2 regions of the Virgibacillus sp. DJP39 genome follow, and region 2 is predicted to be linked to the other one. Evidence: predicted binding sites of a transcription regulator. Region 2 holds the regulator's gene; the other holds the start of a gene.
What was found. Region 2 encodes CtsR, which represses protease genes until heat stress. Its sites were predicted from a motif close to ATGGTCAATAAAGGTCAAACA; they were not measured.
Positions count from the first base shown of each region.

Region 1: clpP (ATP-dependent Clp endopeptidase proteolytic subunit ClpP) is a predicted target of CtsR. The motif match lies at 7,804-7,824, and genes of this name have one in related genera.

Region 1 covers NZ_JBMERP010000056.1:2,113-22,081, forward strand. Annotated here, with positions in the region: gene ACOI1D_RS15335 (glycerol-3-phosphate dehydrogenase/oxidase) at 1-194, shown strand, start outside; gene ACOI1D_RS15340 (tetratricopeptide repeat protein) at 686-1,693, shown strand; gene trxB (thioredoxin-disulfide reductase) at 1,782-2,735, shown strand; gene ACOI1D_RS15350 (8-oxo-dGTP diphosphatase) at 3,206-3,673, shown strand; gene rapZ (RNase adapter RapZ) at 3,686-4,576, shown strand; gene ACOI1D_RS15360 (gluconeogenesis factor YvcK family protein) at 4,573-5,532, shown strand; gene whiA (DNA-binding protein WhiA) at 5,570-6,520, shown strand; gene ACOI1D_RS15370 (HPr family phosphocarrier protein) at 6,612-6,869, shown strand; gene clpP (ATP-dependent Clp endopeptidase proteolytic subunit ClpP) at 6,932-7,528, opposite strand; gene ACOI1D_RS15380 (response regulator) at 7,941-8,552, opposite strand; gene ACOI1D_RS15385 (sensor histidine kinase) at 8,527-9,918, opposite strand; gene ACOI1D_RS15390 (DUF6305 family protein) at 9,997-10,590, opposite strand; gene nikC (nickel transporter permease) at 10,670-11,575, opposite strand; gene ACOI1D_RS15400 (ABC transporter permease) at 11,620-12,627, opposite strand; gene ACOI1D_RS15405 (ABC transporter substrate-binding protein) at 12,740-14,353, opposite strand; gene ACOI1D_RS15410 (ABC transporter ATP-binding protein) at 14,404-15,390, opposite strand; gene ACOI1D_RS15415 (ABC transporter ATP-binding protein) at 15,387-16,385, opposite strand; tRNA gene ACOI1D_RS15420 (tRNA-Arg) at 16,581-16,653, shown strand; gene ACOI1D_RS15425 (CBO0543 family protein) at 16,799-17,245, opposite strand; gene ACOI1D_RS15430 (protein kinase family protein) at 17,847-18,485, opposite strand; gene ACOI1D_RS15435 (glutaredoxin family protein) at 18,662-18,919, shown strand; gene ACOI1D_RS15440 (sugar-binding transcriptional regulator) at 19,040-19,969, shown strand, end outside.
Region 2 covers NZ_JBMERP010000121.1:95-6,948, forward strand. Annotated here, with positions in the region: rRNA gene rrf (5S ribosomal RNA) at 1-39, shown strand, start outside; gene ACOI1D_RS20440 (MgtC/SapB family protein) at 455-1,153, shown strand; gene ACOI1D_RS20445 (CtsR family transcriptional regulator) at 1,399-1,866, shown strand; gene ACOI1D_RS20450 (UvrB/UvrC motif-containing protein) at 1,881-2,429, shown strand; gene ACOI1D_RS20455 (protein arginine kinase) at 2,426-3,493, shown strand; gene clpC (ATP-dependent protease ATP-binding subunit ClpC) at 3,506-5,935, shown strand; gene radA (DNA repair protein RadA) at 6,135-6,854, shown strand, end outside.

The sequences.
Region 1 (19,969 bases), on a different contig from region 2:
TAGTGTCTAAGCCAACTGATTTCTTTATTCGAAGAACGGGAGCTTTGTATTTTGATATTGATTGGGTTAGAGCCCATAAAGATGGTGTAATCAATTACATGTCATCTGTTTTTAATTGGACATATGAGCACAAACAATCGTGCGTAGATGAGTTAGAGCAATTATTACATGAAGCAGTTACACCTGATTTATAAATTTAAGGGTTGTATCTAGTAGGTTGTTTTCTTAAAGATTGCTGTTTTTGACATAAAATGTATGACGTAGTGAAACTTACTAGACGCAGCAGTTCCGGCAGAATATTTCACTTTCACCACATGGAAAGCGGTTGTCTTTCAGATGCAACGGTCGATTTTCTCGGATAACGGTTGATTATTTAGCACCAGGAGCACGGAAAGCGTAGTGATTTTTCCGCAGCGATTGTGAAGGCAGTGAAAATAATTTTTAGGTATGTCGCACTTTGCATCAACTGGGAAGATTAAAAAGCAACAAAGCTAACGAAAATATCCTTCTAGTAATACTAGGAAAGAACCTCTTCCATATTCAACATGCACATACTGATGCAAACCTTGCATCAGTATGTGCATGTTTTAGTTATATCCACTTATGTATTTGTTTCTATATCTATAATTATTGTCGTTTTTATGGTATACTATAACGATATGTTTCGACATTTAGGGGGATAACTATGCCAGAAGTAAAAAGCAAACAATCAAAAGAAAAATATGATAATGTTGTCCCTTTTATTCCCGATGCTGATTTTTATTTTGTTAAAGGTACTGAATCCTTTCAAAAAAGAAAATTTGATGTTGCTGTTAAATGGATGAAAAAAGCAATTGAATATGCACCAAAAAACCCTTTGTACCACTGTCAATTGTCAATTGTTTATACAGAAATTGGTGCATACCATGCAGCAAATCAGTTGTTAACGAAAGTCCTGCAATCAAGTGGCGACAAGTATGCTGATTGCTATTATTTATTAGCAAACAACTATGCACATTTAGGTTTGTTAAATGATGCAAAAAAATACGCGGAATCTTACCTTACTCATGAACCAGATGGTGACTTTTATGAGGAAGCACATAGTTTACTAGAAATGCTCGATTTCGATGATACGGAAGACGACGATAATGAATGGGAACTTGAAGAAGAAGATGAATTACTCATTTATCAAGAAACCATTTTTAACCATATGGAAAGCTTGGAATGGAATAAGGCACTACCTATCCTCGAAGAAATGCTCGTACTTTTCCCGGAACATAAAATGATTAAGCATGACTATACACAAGTGTTGTTTAAAAACGGGTATGAAGAAGACGCAATTACGATGGAATTAGAAATGCTAATGGAAGATCCTAATAATCTTTTATCTCATATGAATTTAGCAACTTTTTATTTTGAACGTGAAAATGTAGAATATAAAGATCATATTCAAGTACTACTTAACGTTTATTCCATCCATGAACAACAAAAGTTAAAAATTGCGACTACACTTGCCCGAACTAACTATTATCAGGATGCATACAACCGATTTAAACTTTTATCAAAAGGTAAATTAAAGGGGCATTCGTCCTATTATCGCTGGTACAGTATTGCTGCTTTTTATATTGGCAACACTGCAAAGGCGGAATCACTTTGGGATGAGGGTTGTGGACGTCACCCTCTTATGAAAAAAGAAACGCGTCCATTTAATTAAGGATGTGAGCAGAACATTAGACGAACCTGCTCACATCTTATAGTATATATATGGTTTAACTATATTGTAATAAAAGGGGCTGTTCGTAATGTCCGAAGATCGTATGTTTGATGTTATCATAGCGGGTGCAGGGCCGGCAGGAATGACAGCAGCGGTTTACGCTTCTCGTGCAAATTTGGATACGTTAATGATTGAAAGAGGAATACCAGGTGGACAAATGGCAAATACAGAGGATGTAGAAAATTATCCTGGGTATGAGCACATTTTGGGACCAGATTTATCGAACAAAATGTTTGAGCATGCTAAAAAATTCGGTGCAGAATATGCATATGGCGATATAAAAGAAGTTATCGATCATGGTGATTATAAGCTTGTTAAAGCTGGTAAGCATGAATACAAAACACGCACGCTTATTATTACCACAGGTGCTCAATATAAGAAACTGGGAATCACAGGAGAAGAAGAATTAGGTGGACGAGGAGTTTCATATTGTGCAGTTTGTGACGGAGCATTTTTTAAAGAAAAAGAACTTGTTGTAATCGGTGGGGGAGACTCTGCTGTAGAGGAAGGTATTTACCTGACACGTTTTGCAAAAAAAGTAACAATTGTTCACCGACGTGATTCTCTTCGTGCACAAAAGATTATTCAACAGCGTGCATTTGACAATGAAAAAATTGAGTTTATCTGGGATACAGTTGTAAACACAATTAACGGTCCTGAAGGGAAAGTCAGTAGTGTAACACTTGAGGATCGCAATACAAAAGAAACAAGTGAATTTGATGCAGACGGTGTTTTCATCTATATAGGAATGGTACCATTAAGTAAGCCATTTCAATCGTTAGGTATAACGGACGATGAGGGTTATATACCTACTAATGAAAATATGGAGACAAATGTACCTGGTGTATTTGCAGCTGGAGATATCCGAGACAAAGAGCTTCGACAAATTGTGACGGCAACCGGTGACGGAAGTATTGCTGCTCAATCTGCCCAAGGATATATTGAAACTTTATTGGAAGAATTAAAAGCTGTTAAAAATTAGTTTGTTTTTGTTTAAGTGAATATTGTGGAGAATGAAATACAACTAAGGCTTTCACCATTGAAGCCTGGCGATAAAGTATTTTAATAAAGTAATTACTTTTTAACGCTGTTGTAACACATTCGCAACAATTTTGGGGTATACTATATTTAACTAATTGACCCCCTTTTAATAGATAAATTAGTTTTATGCACAGGTGAATCGCACCTGTGCATTTTTTTTGATTATCTTACTCATGGCTTCGTCAAATTTTGTCGAAGTAACTTATTTACTACCTTTACCAAACATATCCTTGTTGGTTTGAATTTATTCATTGTATAATGAAATGTAGAGAAAAGAAGGTAACTTCAAAAACTGGACGATTTAGATAGGAACAAAAAAAGTAAACGTTTGGCGTGTTCCAAGCTGTGACGCACCTAAAGGAATACACTGGCGAATAATATATCGATTATATTTTGAAAGAAGTGTTAATGATGCAACGAGTTACGAACTGCATTTTAATTCATAACAATAGAATATTATTGCTTAAAAAGCCCAGGAGAGGCTGGTACGCGATACCTGGTGGCAAGATGGAGCAAGGCGAGTCCATTAAGGAATCGGTAGTTCGGGAATTTTGGGAAGAGACTTCCTTGCAATTACTAAACCCAGAGGTTACAGGTGTATTCACTTTTACCGTTCACGATCAGATCGATGAGTTTGTTCATGAGTGGATGATGTTTACGTTTGTTTGCCATGATTTTAAAGGTGTGCTGACAGAACACTGTAATGAAGGGATTCTTGAATGGGTTGAAACAGATAAAATAAGTGAACTACCTATGGCCGAAGGGGATAAAAAAATATTTAAGCACGTCCTGTCGAAAAGTGGTATGTTGTATGGTTCTTTTTCATACACAAGAGAATATGACTTGCTTGATGAACGATTAGATCCATATACATCATAAGGGGGAATTCCGATGCCAGAGAAAGAGCAGGAAACTAAATTAATAATTATAACTGGAATGTCTGGTGCTGGGAAGACAGTTGCTGTCCAAAGTTTTGAAGATTTGGGCTATTATTGTGTTGATAACCTTCCGCCTGCATTATTACCGAAGTTTCTTGAATTAATGAGGGATGCAACTAATAATATACAGAAAGTTGCACTCGTTATGGATTTAAGGGGACGAGAGTTTTTTGATTCATTATTTGAAGCGCTTGACATCTTAGGAGAAGAAGAATGGTTACAAGAGCATATTTTATTTTTGGATGCAAAAAATGAAGAGCTTGTAACAAGATATAAAGAAACAAGACGTTCTCATCCATTAGCTGTTGGTGGACTACCACTTGTTGGAATTGAGCAGGAGCGTGTCATCATTGATGAATTACGTGGAAGGGCACAAAGGATAATTGATACAACGAACTTAAAGCCCAGGGAGCTCAGGGAAAAAATACTAAAGGCATACACAGATGATAAACAGGAGATTTTTTCTGTGCACATGGTATCCTTTGGTTTCAAGTATGGTGTACCAATTGACGCTGATTTAGTATTTGATGTTAGATTCTTGCCTAATCCACATTATGTTACACATATGCAGTCTTTAACAGGGTTGAATCCAGAAGTCTCTTCCTATGTGTTTAAATGGTCAGATACTCAGAAGTTCAATGAAAAAGTTCTCGATCTACTGCAGTTTATGCTTCCTCAATATAAAAAAGAGGGGAAGTCCCAGCTGGTAGTAGCAATTGGTTGTACTGGTGGACAGCATCGCTCAGTAGCAATTACCGAACACTTTGCAAAAAAACTATCATCAAATTATATAACACATATCAGCCATCGAGATATAGATAAACGAAAAGGATTGTCCTCATGAGTGAAGAAAACCAACCGAGAATAGTTGTTATTGGTGGTGGAACTGGTATGCCCGTTTTGTTAAGAGGCTTGAAACAACTTCCTGTTCACCTAACAGCTTTAGTGACGGTTTCTGATGATGGCGGCAGTACAGGCAGGCTAAGAAACGGTATGTCTATTCCTGCACCTGGTGACATTCGTAATGTAATTGCAGCATTATCTGACGCGGAACCAATGTTACTGGAGTTATTTCAGCACCGGTTTGAGAACGGTGATGGACTTGTTGGTCACTCTATGGGCAACTTATTACTGGCGGCTATGACTTCGATTACCGGAAATTTTTATACCGGTATTAAAGAAATTTCACGTGTATTTAATGTGAGAGGAAAAGTTTACCCCATTTCAAATGAAAACTTAACCCTGCATGCAGAAATGGAAGACGGGTCAATTGTTATTGGTGAATCAAGTATTCCTTTGGTTAACAAGCGGATTAAGCGCGTGTTTTTAAGTCCAGCAAAAATAAATCCTCTGCCAAATGCAATTCGTGCAATCAAGCGAGCGGACCTAATTGTTATCTCTCCTGGAAGTTTGTATACGAGTATACTCCCTAACATGATTATTCCAAAGATTGATGATGCTATTCGGTCCTCAAAAGGAAAGGTGGTATATGTTTGTAATGTGATGACACAAGCAGGGGAGACCACTTCCTACTCCGCATCCGAACATGTACAGGCCATTATTGACCATGTTGGTGAAGGGTGTTTAGACTCTATTGTAGTTCACAATGAACCGATTCAAAAGTCTATTAGAGATGTATATGCAGAAGAACATGCAGAACCGGTTATTTATGATACAGACCGTCTACTAAAAATGGGTATTCGTATCATTGAAGGCGATATAATTAATTACGATCAAACAACTGTACGACATGATACACATAAAATAGCAAACTTATTGTTATCCATGCTCAATGAGTAGCAGCAATACCCTCATTTAAAAAGGGGAGGTACGAGGGATGTCATTTGCTTCAGAAATTAAAAAAGAATTAACATCCATAGAAATCAATTCTTGTTGTACGTTCTCAGAGCTCTCAGCATTGATTCGAATGAACGGAGTAATCTCTGTTTCAAGGCAGGAATACGTACTGGATGTACAAACAGAAAATGCAGCTATAGCACGTAGAATATATATACTTATAAAATCTCAATATGATTTTCCAGTTGAGCTTTTGGTGAGACGGAAAATGAAGTTGAAAAAGAACAATGTATACATTGTAAGAATGAAAGAGGATGTTAAAAAGCTACTTTTGGATCTTGATATTTTGCAAGAGCCGTATACATTTGTTAGAAGTATTTCACAGAATTATATTAAGAAAACCTGTTGCAAAAAAGCTTATTTACGTGGTGCATTCCTTGCAGGTGGATCAATTAACAATCCGGAAACCTCGTCCTATCATTTAGAAATATCTAATTTTCACCAAGAACATAACGATGCCCTATGTGAATTATTAAACAAATTTAATCTGCACGCAAGAAAACTTGAAAGAAAAAAAGGTTATATTACGTATATAAAAGAAGCAGAAAAAATGACTGAATTCCTAAGCATCATTGGTGCTCATAACGCATTATTTAAATTTGAGGATGTTCGAATCGTTCGCGATATGCGAAATTCTGTAAACCGAATTGTGAACTGCGAAACAGCAAATTTAAACAAAACAATTGGTGCAGCCTTTAGACAAATTGAAAACATAAAATTAATAGACCGTACTGTTGGTCTGGAGGCACTACCTGAGAAATTAAAGGAAATTGCTAAGATTCGTGTAGAACATGAAGATATAACTTTAAAAGAGCTTGGTGAATTGGTAACAAGTGGTAAAATATCAAAGTCTGGTGTAAATCACAGATTAAAAAAAATAGATGAGTTTGCCGATAAAATACGTAATGGGGAAGAAGGTATCAGGAACTAGTTTATAGTAGCGCAAAATAACATTTGCGCACTATTTATGATTGATATTGAATGCGGTTACAAGGGTAACCCAATATAAAGGAGTGGTAAATTTGATTGAGAGGTTAGTGAAAATCGGGCTTAAAACCGGACTTCAGTCGCGACCTGCAGCACATTTCGTACAGGAAGCAAATCAATACAATGCGCACTTATTTCTTGAAAAAGATGGTAAGCGAGTTAATGCCAAGAGTATTATGGGTTTAATGAGTCTCGCAGTTGGTACTGGAGAAACAGTTAAATTTATCGCAGACGGTACAGACGAAGAATTGGCACTAGAAGAATTAGCAGAATTAGTGTCTAAGATTAACTAAAAAACCCCCTGGCATGGAAGGTATTCCATGCCAGGGGGTTTTTAAAACTACTTTTTCTGAAACTATTTATTTTTATCAGTTTTTCTTGATAGGACCTTGTCAATAAGACCGTACTCTACGGCTCTGTCTGCTGTCATAAAGTTATCACGATCTGTATCTTTAGCAATTACATCGACTGACTGTCCACTGCGTTCAGCAAGTATTTCATTAATTTTTTGACGCATTTCAATAATACGCTTCGCATGAATTTCTATATCTGAAGCCTGACCTTGTGTGCCGCCTAGTGGCTGGTGGATCATTACTTCACTGTTTGGAAGCGCATATCTTTTACCTTTTTCACCAGCAACTAATAGAAATGCTCCCATTGAAGCTGCCATTCCTGTACAAATGGTTGATACATCAGCCTTGATGTATTGCATGGTATCGTAAATTGCCATTCCTGCTGTAATAGAACCACCTGGAGAGTTGATATATAATGATATGTCTTTTTCAGGGTCTTCTGCTTCTAGGAATAGTAATTGTGCCATAATAGAGTTTGCAACGTTATCGTCAATTGCGCTGCCTAACATAATTACACGGTCTTTAAGTAAGCGTGAATAGATGTCATATGCACGTTCACCGCGATTTGTCTGTTCAATGACTGTTGGTATTAAATTCATCGATCTTCCTCCTTTTATGTTCAAACATATCCAGTCTGAATGGATAATTTTATCGTAGTTTGACAGGCAAGTTTATCCTATTATTTTAGCAGTTAAGAAAGTATAAATCCTTTCTTACTACATAAGTGCAACTAAGGCTTTTGCCATAAAGGCTTGGCGATAAGCCAAGTTTTCTAAGGTGAGGAATAACTGCCCATACAAGCCCGATTGGTTCAACTAACATTTAGTGGGAAAGAAACCACCAGCTAAATGTTGCTTCACTTTATGATAACTAATAGGTCAAAAAAGGTCAAACGTAAACGCTCAACATTTCAATCTAAAATTCACTTTCCATCATTCCCTATCTGGTTTATATTAAACCACCTGAATGAAATTGATGATAAAAACATGGTTTCTGATACCGTCTAACCGACTATATTAGCTGATATTTGTTTTTAGGGCGCCCCCTTTTACCATACTGCGTAATAATTTCAACTTGACCCTTTGATTCTAAATAATTTAAGTAACGATGTACAGTTTGGTATGCAATTGGTAGTTTTCTTTGAATTTCGTCTATGGTTGAGGGAGAACTTTGGTTATATAAGTAGTTTTTAATGGACAATAATGTATTCTGATTAATCCCCTTTTCAACAAAGACATCATTCTTATCTTCAGTTAATTTACCAATCTTAAGGTTGATACGGATTCTTGAAATTAAATCTGGAGCTTTTATTGGTTTAAGCGCAAAATCGGTAGCACCTGCTTCCAAAAACATATCCGCAACTTCCTGTCGTTCATCTACTGTCAGAATAATAATTGGTACAGTTTTGTTTAGTATGCGAAGTTCTTTTGTTGTTTTAACTCCATCCCAGTTAGGCATATGGTAATCTACTAATACTATGTCTGGTGTAAGTGTTTTAAATAGATCAACCGCAGCTTTTCCAGTAGATGCCTCATACACCCCCCATTCAGCAAATTTACAGATTTCCAGCAATGTAAACCGGATATCTTCATTGTCATCAACTATTAATACGGTTGCGTTCATCACTATCACCTTCTTTATGTACTGGTAGGATGATATTCATCTGAGTATGGGCACCAGGAATACTACTTACCGTAATTCTTCCGTTATGATTTTCCACTATTCGTTTTACAAAAGTTAGACCAATTCCAGATGACTTCTTCGTACTAAACCCATCATCCCAAATGCTTTTCAGATGAGAGGGATGAATCCCAGGGCCATTGTCATGTATCTGAAATAAAACACTATCTCCTAATCTTTTGACATAGATGTTAATAAATCCTGCTTTTCCAGAAAACGAACTAACAGCATTTTCTAAAATATTGGAAATGGCTCGTGCAAAACGGATTTTATTTATGTAAATGTATGGTAAATTATCTTCTAAAAAAATCTCCAGTGCAACTTTCTGTTCGTCTAATTCTAAGTGACTGGTGACATATGAAAGTAGTTCTGCTACCTCAATCGGCTGTTTTATACTTTCATATAATATTTCTGAAATCATGTCTTTCATTTTTTCAATTGAACAGTCCATTCGTGTAAAATAATTTTCAATTGTGCTATCTTCTTTTGTTAATGGAAATTTCATTCTTACTAATGAGGTTAGTCCTTCTATTGTTACAAGAGGGGTTTTTAAGTCATGTACCAATGTGTTAATTTCTTCATAAACAATTTTTTCTCCTAATTCAACACGGGTTTCTGCTAATTCTTCTTCTTGTTCCTGGTACTTCTTTAAGGTATATAGTTGTTTATTAATTAAATAGATTAAAGTTGTAAAAATGAATGCTATTAACAGAAATGCAATGAAGAATATCGTTCCAAGGGTATTAAATAGCTGATTACCGGTAAAGTATGTATCAGCAATTTTCAAGCTTACAGCCATATCATTTGTTCCAATTCCTAGTGTTGAAAGAGCTGGAATTAATTGTAGCCATTCAAAGGCTGTGAGGATTAAAAATAGTATAATAAAATATATACCATAAAAATACTTTTGCTTCGGAATAAAATAATGGACCATTAGGAGTATGCCTATACAAAGCAGGTGACTAAAATAAGAGAGCTGTTCATGATAAATTTGATTATAAATAAAGATTGTTATCATGGTTATGGCTATAAAAGTGTAAGAGAAGCTAGATGATTCCATTGTTTTTGTGACTATAGTGGAAACAAGCATAGATCCATAATAGATAAAAAGAAAAATCAGTACATATTTAGCTACAAAGGAAAATGATGTAATGATAAGACGGCCACTATCCAATAAAGAAATACTCCGGGTGATATTTGTAATAATGTGCGAGGACCAGTCTTGAATAAACACTGGAAGTAATAGCCCGTATCCTAACAAAGTAATTCCTATAGAACCCTTAAGGAAAAGGTTTCCTTGTTTGTTCATGACTAGATCTCCCTTCATCATGTAGTGATGTTAGTTTGATGAAAAGTATAATGATTATCCCAGCAGAGCAGCTGCTTTTTACCGAAAAACGGAATTAAATGGAATTTGTATATCGCCAACGTTATTAACTAGTGTAGTAGGTACGTTATTTTTCCTCAATGCTATTATCACTTCACTCGACAAGCTGAGCTCCTTTAAACCGATAAAATAATGTGCATATGGAATAGATTCATTTATAAACTGTCTCGTATAATCTTCATCACGGTATTTGCCAGAGATATGAACCAAAATAATTGGGAGGTTTGTCCCTTTTGCTTCTTTTAGCAGGTCATTCATGCGAACTTTTTCTTTTTCAAAAGATCGTTGGGTTTGTGCCAAACCATTAGGGCTATATCCTAAAATGATAACCACACTTTGATAATCATATAGATCAGTTGCAAGTGCTCGGGGACGATAATCAATTTCTAAATTTAAGTTTTCTGCCATTTTTTTTATAATCAAACCTTCAGCTGATTGTCCAGTAGAAGTTATCAGTACTTTTTCTTGGCCAATAGGGGCAGGGAGATGGGGATAAGAATTGATGTAATTACTTTTCGTCAACCCACTTGACGCTATTAGAAATATGGATGCTAGAAGAAGGCAAACGAGGGATGGGATGAATTTTTTCGTCATTTTTATAACCTCCTACGTATGATAAAGGTAAAGCTATATAGCTTTACCTTTATCATACTATATTATTTGAATTTATGTTTTATTGTTTTAACCGTGGGTCTAGCGCATCCCGAAGCCCATCCCCAAATAGATTAAATCCCAGTACTACAAAGAAAATAGCTAAACCAGGAAATGCAACTACCCAAGGGGCATTTTGTAAGGCTGCTTGACCATCACTAAGCATTGCTCCCCATTCCGGAGTCGGTGGTTGTGCTCCTAAACCCAGAAAGCTTAAACCAGCTGCATCTAAAATCGCGGTACCAATACCAAGAGTTGCTTGAACGATGATTGGTGCAACGCAGTTTGGTAATACGTGTTGTGTCAATACTCTACTATTTTTTGCTCCAATAGACCTTGCTGCTTCAATGTATTCTGTTTCCTTTACAGATATAACAGCAGAGCGCACAATCCGTGCAAATTGAGGTATTCCCACTATTCCGACCGCAATCATAGCGTTTCTGAGGCTAGGACCAAGAACTGCTACCAATGCTATTGCTAGTAGAATACTAGGAAATGCCAACAAAATGTCCACCAAACGCATAATGATTTGATCTACCCATTTACCAAAATAGCCTGCTATACCACCCAGAGTGACCCCAATTATCATGGATATACCAACGGCAATTAGCCCAATTTGAATGGAAATTCTAGTCCCGTAAACAATTCTACTAAAGATATCGCGACCCAGCGCATCAGTCCCGAACCAATGCTCCATTGAAGGTGACTGGTACTTGTTAAACATATCTAATTCAGTTGTACTATGTGTTGCAATTAAAGGGGCAAATAGAGCAGTAATAAGTAGAATAAGAATGATTAACAAACCAATAAAGGATGTCTTACTTTTCACTATTCTCATCATGGAATCTACCCATAATCGGCTAGAAAAAGGTTGCTTATGTTCCTTAATCTTTGCAGAATTGGGATTTGGACTTGGTTGAAGTGCCATTACACATACATCCTTTCTATAACTACTGGTTGACCTACCATTTCTCAGCTATTTAAATTTATTCGAGGGTCAAAGTACTTGTACAGAACATCTGTAATTAAGTTAACCAGTACGAAGATAATCGCTATGATCAAAATGGTGCTTTGTACAATTGGATAATCGCGTCCTAATACTGCAAGATATACATAGCGGCCAACCCCGGGCCAAGAAAAGATTGTTTCAGTTAATACAGCCCCGCCTAGTAAAAGTCCAAACTGTAATCCAATAACAGTTAGAACAGGCAGGAAAGCATTTTTAAGAGCATGCTGGAAGATGACTAGATGCTTTTTTAAACCTTTGGCGTAAGCTGTACGTATATAATCCTGCTTCATAACCTCTAACATACTTGAACGTGTCATCCGTGCAATAATTGCCATTGGTATAGTGCCTAGTGCAATACCTGGCATTAATAAGTGGAAGAAAGCATCTTTGAAGGCAATCCAATTTCCTGTCAAAATACTATCTAATAAATAAAAGTTTGTTATCGTTTCCAGTTCTAAACCAGTAGATAATCTTCCTGATGGTGGTAAGATGTTGAGTTGAACTGAAAAGAACCAGATCATCATTAACCCTAACCAAAATATAGGGAGAGAAACTCCGAACAAGGCCCCAGTCATACTAATATTGTCGAACCATGAATATTGTTTTACAGCGGCAATAGTACCTGCCAATACACCTACTGTTATGGCTAAGATCATTGCGAAGATGGTCAATTCAACTGTAGCTGGAAGTTTAACCATGATTTCTAAAACAATATCCTCCTTTGATTGAATAGATTCACCAAGATCCCCTTGGACAATTTTCCCCAGGAAGTTACCATATTGGATGATTAATGGATCATTCAAACCAAGTTCCTCGCGAAGCAACTCTAGTTGTGCTTCAGTGGCTTTTTCACCAAGCATACTCCTTGCAGGGTCACCTGGGATAAGGTGTAGTAAAGAGAACGTCAGGATTGTCACCCCAAGTAGAACAGGTATAAGCATGAGAAATCTTCGTATTATGTACTTCAGCATGATTGAATTCCTCCATCATATTGCTCATTAATATTAATCTAGAGCATTTACTAGGAACAGGATAATACAGACTGTTCCTAGTAGCTCAGAGAATGAGTATGGCTATCTATCGTTATTCTTTAATATCTAATAGATTGAAAGGTTCACTACCAGTTGGGTGTGGTATATAATCTACAACACTCTTCTTAGCTGCAATTGGTGGTGTAGTGTGAGCAATAGGGAACCACGGTGCATCCTCATGAATAAGGACTTGCGCCTCCATATATAACTCAGCACGTTTTGATTGATCCATTTCAGTTTGTGCTTCTTTTAATAAATCGTGCACTTCATCACTCTTGTAGAATGCAATGTTACCAGCGGATCCAACTTTTGCATTATCCTTATCTAGTAATACATACATGAAGTTATCTGGGTCACCGTTATCACCGGTCCATCCTAGGAACGCCATGTCGTGTTTACCATTTTCAGTTGCCGTTAGGTGTGTATCCCAATCACTTTCAATAATTTCAACATTAATGTTTACATCTTTTAACATTTGCTGAATTGCTTGAGCTGTGAGTTTAGGCTGTGGCATATATGGTCTTGGATTTGCAAATGTATAAAGGGTAGTGTCAAATCCATCAGCATATCCTGCCTCTGCTAATAACGATTTAGCTTTTTCGATATCATGACCGTAATCCTCAACATCATCATTGTATCCCCACAAAGAAGGTGGTATTGGGTTTTTAGCTGCCTTACCTATTCCTTCATATAAAGTTAGTAGTTTTTCTTTGTCAATTGCCAAGTTAATTGCCTGACGGACTTTTTTCTCAGCCATAGGTCCTTCTTTACTGGTATTCATAGCCATGTAACTAACATTCATGGATGGTCTACGAATAATTTGTAAACTTTCATCACCTTCAGCAGTTTGAATGTCCTGCGGGTTAAGTCCTGTCATCATATCAATGGAACCTGATTGAAGCTCTAAAAAACGTGCTCCATTATCTGGTATGGTACGGATGACAACAGTATCTACATTTGCTGCTTCACCAAAGTAATCTTCATTCTTAGTTAAAGTAATTTGATCATCGGGTACCCATTCCTCAAATACAAATGGTCCAGTTCCCACAGGGTTTTTAAAATAGTTTTCTCCTTGTTTTTCAATTGCATCAGGACTAGCAATTGCAAATGGAGGCATTGCTAAGGTTTGAAGGAATGGAGCATTTGGTTCAGATAGTGTGAATTTAACTTCATAGTCTCCAGTTGCTTCCACGCTCTCAATAATTCCGCCTAAGTCATCTTCTGAAGCACCAAACATATAACCGTAGTAAATGAATTCACCGGACGTTGTCCAACGCTCAAAGTTGAAAACTACATCCTCTGCGGTAAAGTCGGTACCATCATGAAACTTGACACCTTCGCGAAGTGTGAAAGTCCATGTCATACCATCCTCACTTGGTTTCCACTCAGTTGCCAAGGCAGGGCGTACTTCGGTATTTTCTTCTTTGTAGCGAACCAATCCATCATAAATTTGATTCGTTACATAAATTGACTCTCCATCTGTTACTTTAGATGGATCAAGCTGAATGGAATCAGCACCACGAGCAAATATTAGTGTCTTTTCATCATTTTCTTTTGCATTGCTTTCCTTGTTTGTATCCTTAGTTGCATCTTCCGTACATGCACTAAGAACAAGTATTACCAGTAGTAAGAAACTAAACAGTGATAAATAAGTACGTTTTTTCAAATTAAATCCCCCTTAATAAATTCGTTCGTTGTGACTGGCTGAAAATCATGCTAGACTTTTTCAACCACCTCCTTAACAAAGTGACAAGCAGATTGCTGTCCACTTTCTGAAACCCGTTTCATCTCAGGAACCTCGATACGACAAATCTCTTCTGCATAAGGGCATCGAGTATGAAATTTGCACCCTGTTGGTGGGTTAGCAGGAGAAGGAAGGTCACCAGATAAAATAATCCGTTGTTTCTCGTTTTCAGGTCTGGTCTCCGGTATTGCTGATAATAGTGCTTGTGTATAAGGATGTGTTGGATTAGCATAAATATCTTCAGCTTCACCAATCTCCACAAGATTACCAAGATACATAACCGCAACCCGGTCACTTATATGATTCACAACACTTAAATCGTGTGCAATAAACAGATAGGTTAAATCAAATTCATCCTGCAGATCCTCCATTAAATTAATTACTTGTGCCTGAATTGATACATCAAGAGCTGACACCGGTTCATCGCAAATTACAAGTTCAGGTTCAAGTGCTAAGGACCTTGCAATACCGATACGCTGACGCTGACCACCACTAAACTCATGAGGATACCTCTGCTTGTGATAGGAGCTTAATCCAACAACATCTAGTAATCTATCTAATTTTTTGGTTCGTTCACGTTTATTGAAACCAAATATCTTTAGTGGTTCTGTGATTGTTTGTTCAATAGTTTTTCTGGGGTTTAGGGACGCATACGGGTCCTGAAAAATTATTTGCATTTCCCGGCGGAGCTTTCGCAAACGTTCTCCTTTAAAGTAAGTGATATTTTCCCCTTTGAAAAATATTTCACCATCAGTAGGTTCGACTAGCTTTAATAAAATGCGACCTGCGGTTGATTTCCCGCAACCACTCTCGCCTACTAAGCCTAAGGTTTCACCAGCTTTTATTGCAAAAGAAATACCATCAACTGCTTTTAGCACAGGTTTTTCACGGGAAAAGATTGAGTCGGTTTTCAACGGGAAATGTTTTTTTAGGTTCTTTACTTCTAACAGGTTTGTCATTCTGACACCGCCTTCTCTTTTTCTTCATATAGTAAGCAGCGAACATAATGATCAGAATCAATCTCTGTATAACCTGGATCGAGTGTTAAACAGCTTTTCATGACATGTTTACAGCGTGGTGCAAAGCTACAACCTTGAGGTAAATCTGCAAGGTTAGGGGGAGAGCCAACAATTGCCTCTAGTTTCTGTTTCCTTGTCGATATTTTCGGTATAGAGTTCATCAAACCTGTCGTATATGGATGCTTTCCATTGTCAAACAGTTTTTGAGTAGTGGTAAATTCAACAGGTTTTCCAGCGTACATTACCATTACGCGATCGCAAACTTCAGCAACAACACTTAAATCATGTGTAATCATAATGATTGCCATGTTTAATTCCTTTTGCATTTTCTTAAATAGCTCTAAGATTTGTGCTTGGATTGTTACATCTAATGCTGTTGTAGGTTCGTCCGCTATAAGTAGAGATGGGTTGCATGACAACGCTATGGCAATCATAAGCCGTTGACGCATACCACCACTAAATTCGTGTGGATAACTTTTTAGACGGTTTACAGGGTCAGGGATTCCTACCAAATCCAGCAAATCAATGGCTCGGGACTTCGCCTGCTTTCTCGAGATGTTTTCATGTGCAAGTAGTGTCTCTACTATTTGTTTTTCCACTGTAAAAACAGGATTAAGGGAGGTCATAGGATCCTGAAATACCATGGCTATTTCTTTTCCACGAATTTTTCTCATCTGCTTATCTGACTTATGTAAAAGATTTTCTCCTTTAAAATTAATTTCTCCTTTGACAATTTCACCAGGGGGAGATGGGACTAAACCAAGGATTGACATTGCAGTAATACTTTTACCAGAACCCGATTCACCGACAATTCCCAACGTTTCTCCAGGATTCACGTCAAAGCTAACACCATCGACCGCCTTTACTATGCCTGTTTTAGTGAAAAAATGTGTATGTAACTGATCAACTTGTAAAATAGGAGTATCAGCGTTCATATGTATCCTCCTTTTTAAAATAGGTACGAGTTTAAATCTTTGTAATTCATTAAATTATACATGTTCCTATCTCATTATTTTAATTTTTCTCATTTTTCTCAAAAATAAATAAAAGCAGCTTTCCATGAAAAAACACTTGTTTGTTTCTAATGATGACGTTATAATACTCTATGTGTGAATTTTAGATTTTAGTATGCGCCCATAGCTCAGGGGATAGAGCATTGGTTTCCGGTACCAAGGGTCGGGGGTTCAAATCCCTCTGGGCGCACTTATAAATAAAAAATAGCAAGTGCAACGTTTAGATGACGTCGCACTTGCTATTTTTTAATTTTAAAACACAATACTGTACCAGGTTTACTATATCTGTGCTGATCCAAATTACGGAAAGACTTGGTCTTTAAAAGAAGCTAAGTTCATTTGAAATATTTTCTGTAAAATTTTAAATGTAAAATATGCAGCCAAAATAAAAGTGGATATACCAAGGTAGAGTACCAGAATGTCCATTCGTTGTGATAAAAGTAACCTGATTTTATGGATAACCACTCATATAACAGACAAAAAATAGTTGCTATAAAAATGTAGGAACTTTTTATAAAAAATGATCTTTCGTACGGAAAATAGTTCACATACAAAGCTCCAGCTGTTGAAAAGATAAACAATATAGGTAAAAAACCTGCAAATTGTACACCGGGTTCAAAGTAACCATAAAAATTGTACTTTAGGTCGAATGTTATATCTGTTACAAATCCTAATAAAATTGAAAACAGAGATACGGCATATAATTCGTTCAAAGGTAATCTTTTTTTTGCAACTTTCACTGCCAGAGTGAAGGCGAATATTGAGATAATTAAAAAAGCCATTTTACGTTCCTTTCATTATATGTATTACACCTTAATACTTTCAATTCTTACCAATTTACTTGGATAAATACAATACAAGGAAAGTTAAATCTATAATTTTGGATTTGCCTCTCCTTTTTAATCTTGCCGCTTGTCGTTTTGTACATTTTTATTGATCGCAAGAAAATATTCCAATTATGTTTTTACGGATATACGTATCATATTTCGGTTGCTTATCTTGATACGGCTATGATCCAATTTGGACTGTGGGAATACCATTACTCTCTTTTGCCCTTTTTCTCCACCGGCCTCTCCATTGACGCATCGTTTCTACCAGTAGTTTATATTTTTGTGTACCAACTATCTATTAACAGGAAAATTAATTTCTTTCTTCTTTCTCTGGGTGTAAGCTTATTTTTAGGGCTTAGCTATGCTGGTATCTTACAAATGTTTGATATGTTTGTACTACATAAGTGGATGAATAATTTTTATGTATTTGTAATAGATTTTGGACTATCAATAATTACCCTATTACTAACCAGGTTTTCTAAAAAACGCTCCAAAGTGAAAACAAGGAATCCAATATATATGGAATTCCTTGTTTTTATTCATCTTCCATAATTTAACTTAAACGTTTATATGGAGTTGTATATAGGATTTTCTTTTTATATAAATAGGCAATGGTGTTTAACATTGAGACGGGAATCTTTTTAGGAAAATAGGTTTTGTTATACCATGTGAAAAAAACCTTTTTTAAATCAGTCCACTGCTGACAATCTTTAACCTGTCTAAACCTAGCTACATCAATTAGTTTCACTTTTCCTCCAGGGGTAAGTATGATGTTTCGAAGGTGTATGTCAGAAGGGTTTAACCCAGCTTCTCTCGCTAAAAATAGAGCATAATCTGTTTCTTTTATGGTTTTCTGCGTAAGTTTAATTCCTTTTGACAAACACTCAAATAAGGTATCGCCTTCAATATAGTCTATCAACAGGAAATTCTCACCTGCTTCGTATAATGTAGGATAATACGGATTACCTTCTAGTATTTTGTATACTGCAGCTTCTTCCTTAGCTATATCCGTGCAGTTTGGGAAGAAGACTTTAAGCGCTTTATCGGTAAATTGTATTTTAAAGACAACCGCACTTCTGCCGGCGCCAATTAATTCCAATGTCGAATTTTTATCTGAGACTGAAATATCGTTTTTATTTATTTTGAATCTCACACTATTAGCAAGTTCGACTGTCGAGTTCAAGTCCAACACCCCTTTCATTCATAATATAGGGTGAAAAGTATTATCGCTACTAAATTGTATTAATTGTATTATTATATAGTTTGTTTTATGTAAAGAGAACGTGATATTTTATAGGAACAAAAGTTTTTTTGCAGTAAAAAGGAATAGGTTTTATTTTAAAGCACACACTAGAAGGGGAGAAAAACATGTTACGTATAATCTTCTACTCAAAAGAGAGATGTTCACTTTGTGATGAGGCACTAGCTTTACTTGAATTATTAAGAAATGAATTTCCGTCTACACTTGAAATACGTGACATTTATTCTAATGATGAATGGTTGGAGAAATATCATTTTTCAATCCCAGTGATAAACATTGATGGAGTTGAATTGGATTGCGAAGAGATTTCTTATGAAACATTGGAAGCTACTCTAAAAGAAGCAAACGATAAGCGTAAGGCTTGAAATTTTGAATTAGTATGATACTATTATAGTAAGCAAATAAGGAATTTGCGTATTTTTTTGCAAGTGACAGGACAAAAAACGTCCGGCCGGGACTTATTTGTCCAATTAAGGAGTAACATTATGCAATCATTGATTGATTTGCAAAAAAAAATATTTCCAGACCTTTTAGAGGTAATGAAGCACCGTTATGCAATCCTGCAAACGATTAACCTGTTCCAGCCAATTGGACGTCGAAGTTTATCTGAACGTGCAAAACTGACTGAACGAACAGTTCGCGGAGAGGTTGAGTTTTTACAAAAACATCAAATGATTGATGTATCTGGAAAAGGAATGCACATTACTGAAGAGGGGAAAGGTATACTCGATCAGTTAGCCTTGTTCATGAGAGATATTACAGGACTAAGTGTTTTAGAAACCCAGTTACAGGATAAGTTAACTATAGAGAAGGTTACAGTTGTCCGTGGAAATAGTGACAAAGATGACTGGGTAAAACAAGAAATGGGAAAAGAAGTTATGAAATATTTGCAGTCCCATGTAGCTAACAAACAAACCATTGCCGTTACTGGTGGCTCTACAATGGCAGCAATCGCACATGTAATGTCACCCTTTAAAAATGCTGGTAATTGTTTATTTGTTCCTGCAAGAGGTGGTGTTGGTGAAAAGGTCGAAAGTCAGGCAAATACAATTGTCGCTGAAATGGCCAAACGTGCTGACGGTGATTACCGGATGCTGTACGTACCAGACCCACTTAGCGAACAATCCTATCAAACCATGTTAAAAGAGCCATCTATCCAAGAGATCACTGAGCTAATCCGCTCAGCAGATATAATTTTGCACGGTATAGGTGACGCCCTAACAATGGCTAATCGAAGAAAATCAAATGATGACCTGATCAATCAGCTGGAAACGAATCGAGCTGTCAGCGAGGCATTTGGCTATTATTTTAATAGGCAGGGTGATGTGGTTCATAAAGTTAGAACAATTGGGATCCAGTTAGAGGATTTAAAGGCAGTTAATAAAGTAGTTGCGATTGCTGGTGGTGATTCAAAA
Region 2 (6,854 bases):
TTGGGACTTTGTCCCTGCAAGAGTAGGACGCCGCCAGGCAACCAATAAGCGAAGATACGTTATCCCGTATCTTCGCTTATTTTTTTACCGTTCGGGAAACGGTAAATTCCGTAGACTGTAAGATAACTACGCACTTAAGCAAGAGTCCAGTGCCCTTCAGACCTTCAGGTGCCTATTTGTAACAGCAGTTCGATATTAGTATAGTAAAACGACCTACATTTGAAGTTGCGAGGGAACAGGTCAAACGGCATCAAGGACACCTGCGATTTTTAGTAGTAAATAAAGTATAAAAGCTTTCTTTCTGCATAAGTGTAACTAAGGCTTAGCGATAAACCAATTTTTCCAAATTTGTATAGATGAACGATAAAATCAAAATCAAAAAACCGTAAACCGTATAAAATTATTGATACTATGTTGTAGAATGAATAATATAGATAGTAATTGAGGTGTTTATATGACAGAAGCTATTGATCAAATTTTTGGGGATAACTTTTCTGTGATTATGCTAAGGATAGTTATCGCGTTGTTCCTTTCAGGTCTAATTGGCTTTGAACGTGAAATGAAAAATCATTCAGCAGGTTTTCGAACGCATATTCTTGTAGGCGTTGGCGCCTGTCTAATGATGTTACTATCCTTGTTCGGATTTGAGTCATTTATCAATTCATCTGGTAACATTCGTTTTGATCCAACTCGTATTCCTTCATATGTAATAAGTGGGATTGGCTTCTTAGGTGCGGGAACAATTATGGTGAATGGGATGACCATTCGTGGGTTAACCACAGCTGCATCAATATGGACTGTTGCTGGACTGGGTCTTGTGGTTGGTGCAGGTATGTATGCAGTAGCAGTATTTACGACCATCGTTATTTTGCTCAGTTTAGTATTTCTTAATAATTTTGAGAAGCTCTTTAGAAAAGGAATATATTCTAATCTAATTGAGATTGTTGCATTACCGGATTTAAAGATTAATAATATTATATCTGTTTTTGAAAAATTTGAATTAACGATTAAAAAAGTTGAAATTGAAAGAGTAGATAAAGATACCAGAAATATTTTTATAAAAATAGAACAAAATGCCAGTTTGGACCGAGTGGCATTATTTGAAGAAATATCAAAAATAGATCAAATTAAGAACATTATTGAAAGAAATTAAACTAATTTCCTAAAGAAAAAGCACTTGTACCGGGTAATTCCGTGCAAGTGCTTTTTGTTTTTTAGATTTTTCGTTTTAATTTTACGACTGTTGGCGAAAATAGTTTTGAACAATGTATTTGCTCTATGTTCTTTTTTTTCGTATAATACAATTAAAGTCAAAGATAGTCAAAGTCAAGAATGTGGTTAGCCTATGTTGCTTGTATATCAATACCATCACTCATATGATAACGAGGAGGAGCACTTTTGAGTAATATATCTGATATCATAGAACAGCATTTGAAGAAGATATTGGAAGCAACAAGACAAGATACGATTGAAATTAAGCGAAGTGAAATCGCAGATCAATTCCAATGTGTTCCATCGCAAATAAATTATGTGATTAATACACGGTTTACTGTGGAAAAGGGTTATATAGTAGAAAGTAAGCGAGGCGGTGGAGGGTATATACGAATTATTCGTATAAAGTATCAGGAAAAGTCAGATCTTATTGACGAAATTATAGACCTTATTAACCCCGCCGTTACACAGCAGGCATCGCTTGATATATTGGAACGTCTGCTTGAAGAAGAGTTAATTACAACCAGAGAGGCAAAGATTATGTTAAGCGCAATTGACCGTAACGTTTTGGCGTTTCAATTACCACTACGAGATGAAGTAAGGTCACGCTTGTTAATAGCAATGCTCACTACACTGAAATACTTAAATTTATAAAGGGAGGGGAACTAATGGAATGTCAGGAATGTAAGCAGCGACCTGCATCCTTACACTTTGCACGTGTTGTAAATGGAAATAAAACGGAGATACATCTTTGTGACATTTGTGCGAAAGAGAAAGGTTATTTGACATATCCAGAGGAAGGTTATTCTCTGCATAGTTTATTGACAGGGTTATTTAATTTTGATGCAACATCTATTGCTACGCAAAATCAATCAGATAATCAGGAAACAAAGGAATTGCAGTGTCCTAAATGTGAGATGACTTTTTCCCAATTTAAACGTGTTGGTAAATTTGGATGTGCGGAGTGTTACAAAACATTTTCAGATCACCTGGATCCTGTGTTTCGCAGAGTACATAGCGGAAATACAAAACACTATGGAAAAATCCCTAAACGTCAGGGAGGAAATATACACACAAGAAAGCAAGTAAATGAATATAAAGAGAAATTGACACAATTAGTCAGCAATGAAGCTTTTGAGCAAGCTGCTGAGATAAGAGATAAAATACGTGATCTGGAAAAAGAGATGCGTCAGTCTGAGGGTGGTGATCAAGCATGACATTACAACATTTTATGAATGAAGCAATTTCTCCGTGGATGCGATGTGATGGACCTGATAGTGATATCGTTTTAAGTAGTAGAATAAGACTAGCACGTAACTTTGCGTATGCCGCATATCCGATTATTGCTGAAAACGAAGAGTTAGAAAAAATTAGGGAATTCTTCAAAAAGGAATATGATCATCAGTCTTTCCAGGATTACGAGGACTTCCAATTCATTTCAATGCGTGATTTAAGTGCAATTGAAAAGCGTGTCTTAGTGGAGAAACATTTAATTAGTCCCCATCTGGCTAAGCACTCTGAAACTGCTGCTACCCTTATTTCCAAAAGTGAACAGGTATCTGTAATGATTAACGAAGAGGATCATATTCGAATCCAATTATATTTTCCTGGTTTCCAATTAAATAAAGCGTTGGAAAAAGCATTCGAATTTGACGATTGGTTGGAAGAAAAGGTTAATTATGCATATGATGAAACTAGAGGCTATTTGACCAGTTGCCCAACAAATGTTGGTACAGGGATGAGAGCTTCCGTTATGATGCACCTGCCTGCTCTAACACTTACCCAGCAAATAAACCGAATGATTCCAGCTATCAACCAACTAGGTCTTGTTGTTCGTGGAATCTATGGTGAGGGTAGTGAGGCAGAAGGAAATGTATTTCAAATTTCCAATCAAATTACGCTTGGAAAATCTGAAGGAGATATCGTTCAGGATTTGCAAAGCGTTGTACAGCAATTAATTGAACAGGAAAGAAAAGCAAGAACTAGAATCATGGAAGAATCCAGTACACAGCTTGAAGATCGAATTTATCGGTCATACGGAGTGTTGGAGCACAGTAGAATTATAGAATCAACTGAGGCAGCTAAATGTTTATCAAATGTTCGACTGGGAATTGATCTGGGTATGATTAAAGATGTATCAAAAAACATACTTAATGAATTAATGGTTTTAACTCAGCCGGGTTTCCTTCAGCAATATGCAAAGGAATCTTTAACACCAACAGAACGGGATGTAAGAAGAGCTACACTTATCCGTGAAAGATTACAATTAGAGAAAAAGTAGGAGGAAAGCCATATGATGTTTGGACGTTTTACAGAAAGAGCTCAGAAAGTTTTGGCGCTATCACAGGAAGAGGCAGTTCGGCTTGGGCATAATAATATCGGTACAGAACATATATTACTAGGCTTAGTACGTGAAGGAGAAGGTATTGCTGCTAAAGCATTGCAATCACTAGGATTAGAAATTGAAAAAATCCAACAAGAGGTGGAGCAGTTAATTGGTGTTGGGAAACAACCAATGCAAACAATTCACTATACCCCACGTGCTAAGAAAGTTGTTGAACTGTCACAGGATGAGGCAAGGAAGCTTGGCCATTCCTATGTAGGTACAGAACATATTCTGTTAGGCCTTATTCGTGAAGGAGAAGGCGTTGCAGCACGTGTTCTAAACAATTTGGGTGTTAGCTTAAATAAATCAAGACAACAGGTATTGCAGCTATTAGGAAGCAATGAATCACAAGCAAATCGCCAGGGGCGCGGTGGGCAAGCAACAAGTGCAAACACACCTACCCTTGATTCGTTAGCACGTGATCTGACGGCTATTGCAAAAGAAGGAAATGTTGATCCGGTTATAGGTCGCGGGAAAGAAATTGAACGTGTGATTCAAATACTTAGTCGACGGACCAAGAATAACCCGGTGCTCGTTGGAGAGCCTGGTGTTGGTAAAACAGCTGTAGCTGAAGGATTAGCACAGCAAATAGTAGATAATGAGGTGCCTGAAACGCTACGTGACAAACGGGTTATGACGCTTGATATGGGTACCGTTGTAGCTGGTACAAAATATCGTGGTGAGTTTGAGGATCGATTAAAAAAGGTTATGGAAGAAATTAGGCAAGCCGGTAATATTATATTATTTATCGATGAGTTGCATACATTAATTGGTGCTGGTGGTGCAGAAGGTGCAATCGATGCATCAAATATATTAAAACCATCACTTGCTCGAGGAGAGCTTCAATGTATTGGTGCTACAACGCTTGATGAGTATCGCAAGTATATTGAGAAGGATGCTGCACTAGAACGCCGTTTTCAACCAATTCAAGTTGATGAGCCAACGCTTGAAGAAACAATTTTGATTTTACGCGGGCTTCGTGACCGCTATGAAGCACATCATCGTGTCACAATCACAGATGAAGCAATAGAAGCGGCAGCTAATCTTTCTAATCGTTATATAACTGACCGGTTTTTGCCAGACAAAGCAATTGACTTAATTGATGAAGCTGGTTCAAAAGTACGCCTGCGTTCTTACACAATTCCACCAAATTTAAAAGAATTAGAGCAAAAGCTTGAAGAAGTTCGTAAGGAAAAAGATGCGGCGGTACAAGGGCAGGAATTTGAAAAAGCAGCTTCTTTACGGGATTCAGAACAAAAGCTTCGTGAAGAATTAGAGAAAACAAAAAATAAGTGGAAAGAAAAGCAAGGCCAGGAAGACTCGGAAGTTACGATGGAAGACATCGCAGCAGTAGTATCTATCTGGACAGGAATCCCTGTAATCAAACTAACCAAAGACGAGAGTGCCCGGTTATTAAAAATGGAAGAGACGTTGCATAGCCGTGTAATAGGTCAAGAAGAAGCAGTAAAGGCTGTTTCCAAAGCGATTCGTCGTGCAAGAGCGGGATTGAAAGACCCAAAACGTCCAATTGGCTCGTTTATTTTCCTAGGACCGACTGGAGTAGGAAAAACAGAACTTGCCCGTGCGCTGGCTGAATCCATGTTTGGCGAAGAAGATGCAATTATTCGTGTTGATATGTCTGAGTATATGGAGAAACACTCAACATCAAGACTGGTTGGTTCACCACCAGGTTATGTAGGATATGAAGAAGGTGGACAATTAACTGAAAAGGTTCGTCGTAAACCATATTCTGTGGTTTTACTTGATGAAATTGAGAAGGCTCATCCAGAAGTGTTTAACATTCTGTTGCAGGTACTAGAAGACGGTAGGTTGACTGATTCAAAAGGTCGGCTAGTAGATTTCCGGAACACTGTAATAATTATGACTTCAAACGTTGGTGCAAGTGAGCTTAGGAAAAGTAAAAGTGTTGGCTTTAACCTGGAGGAAGAAGGCCGAGACTATAAAGACATGAAAGCTAAGATAACAGAAGAATTGAAGAAAGCATTCCGTCCAGAATTCTTAAATAGAATTGATGAGACGATTGTGTTCCACTCTTTAGAGAAAAAACATATGAAAGATATTGTTACTCTAATGGTTCAACAACTTCAAAAGCGTCTGAAACAAAGTGACATTGACTTTTCTCTTACCGATAAAGCATTGGAGAAAGTTGCCAATGAAGGATTTGACCCTGAATACGGTGCACGACCACTACGTCGTTCTATCCAAAAGAATATTGAGGACTTGTTATCTGAAGAATTACTGAAGGAAACAATTTCAAAAGGGGAAAAAATTAAAGTTGGATTAAATAATAAAGGTGAATTTACAATTCTACCTTAGAAGAGATGAAAAAATGCAGTAAAAAGCTAGAAGGGTGCACCTTCTAGCTTTTTACTATCTCTTGTGAATGATTTTGCGTGGTAGAGTGGATATTGTGGCATAAGTTAGAAAAAAGTTTATAAAATTGATAAAAACCTGTAACCTTAAGCGAACTTATTTCGTATACAATAGATGTACAGGTTGAAAGGGATGATTCATTTTGGCTAAACGAAAAACAAAATATGTATGCCAGGATTGTGGCTATGAGTCTGCCAGGTGGATGGGAAAATGCCCTGGATGTAATAACTGGAACACCCTAGTTGAAGAAATTGAGCCTGTAAACAACAGTCGTCATACTTCCGGGGGAGCTCAAATTATACAAAGAAAACCAGAAAAAATAACGGCGATAGAATCAGATAAAGAGCCTCGAATCACAACACAAATGAAAGAATTTGACCGTGTACTAGGGGGAGGAGTAGTTCCTGGGTCACTCGTGTTAATCGGAGGTGATCCTGGTATTGGTAAATCAACCTTACTCTTACAGATTTCATCGCAATTAGCAGACAAACAGCTGCCAGTACTGTATATTTCGGGAGAAGAATCAGCAAAACAAACGAAACTACGTGCAGACAGATTAGAAATTAAGTCCGACTTGCTGTACGTTTTGGCTGAAACAAATCTATATGATATTTCAAATCAAATTGCTCAACTAAAACCATCTTTTGTTGTAATTGATTCGATACAAACGGTATTTAGGGAGGAAGTAGCAAGTGCTCCCGGTAGTGTTACACAGGTTCGTGAATGTACAAGTGAGCTAATGAAAATCGCAAAATCTAATGGAATTCCAATTTTTATCGTTGGTCATGTAACGAAGGAAGGGTCAATTGCAGGTCCTAGAATACTGGAACATATGGTTGATGCTGTTTTGTATTTTGAAGGT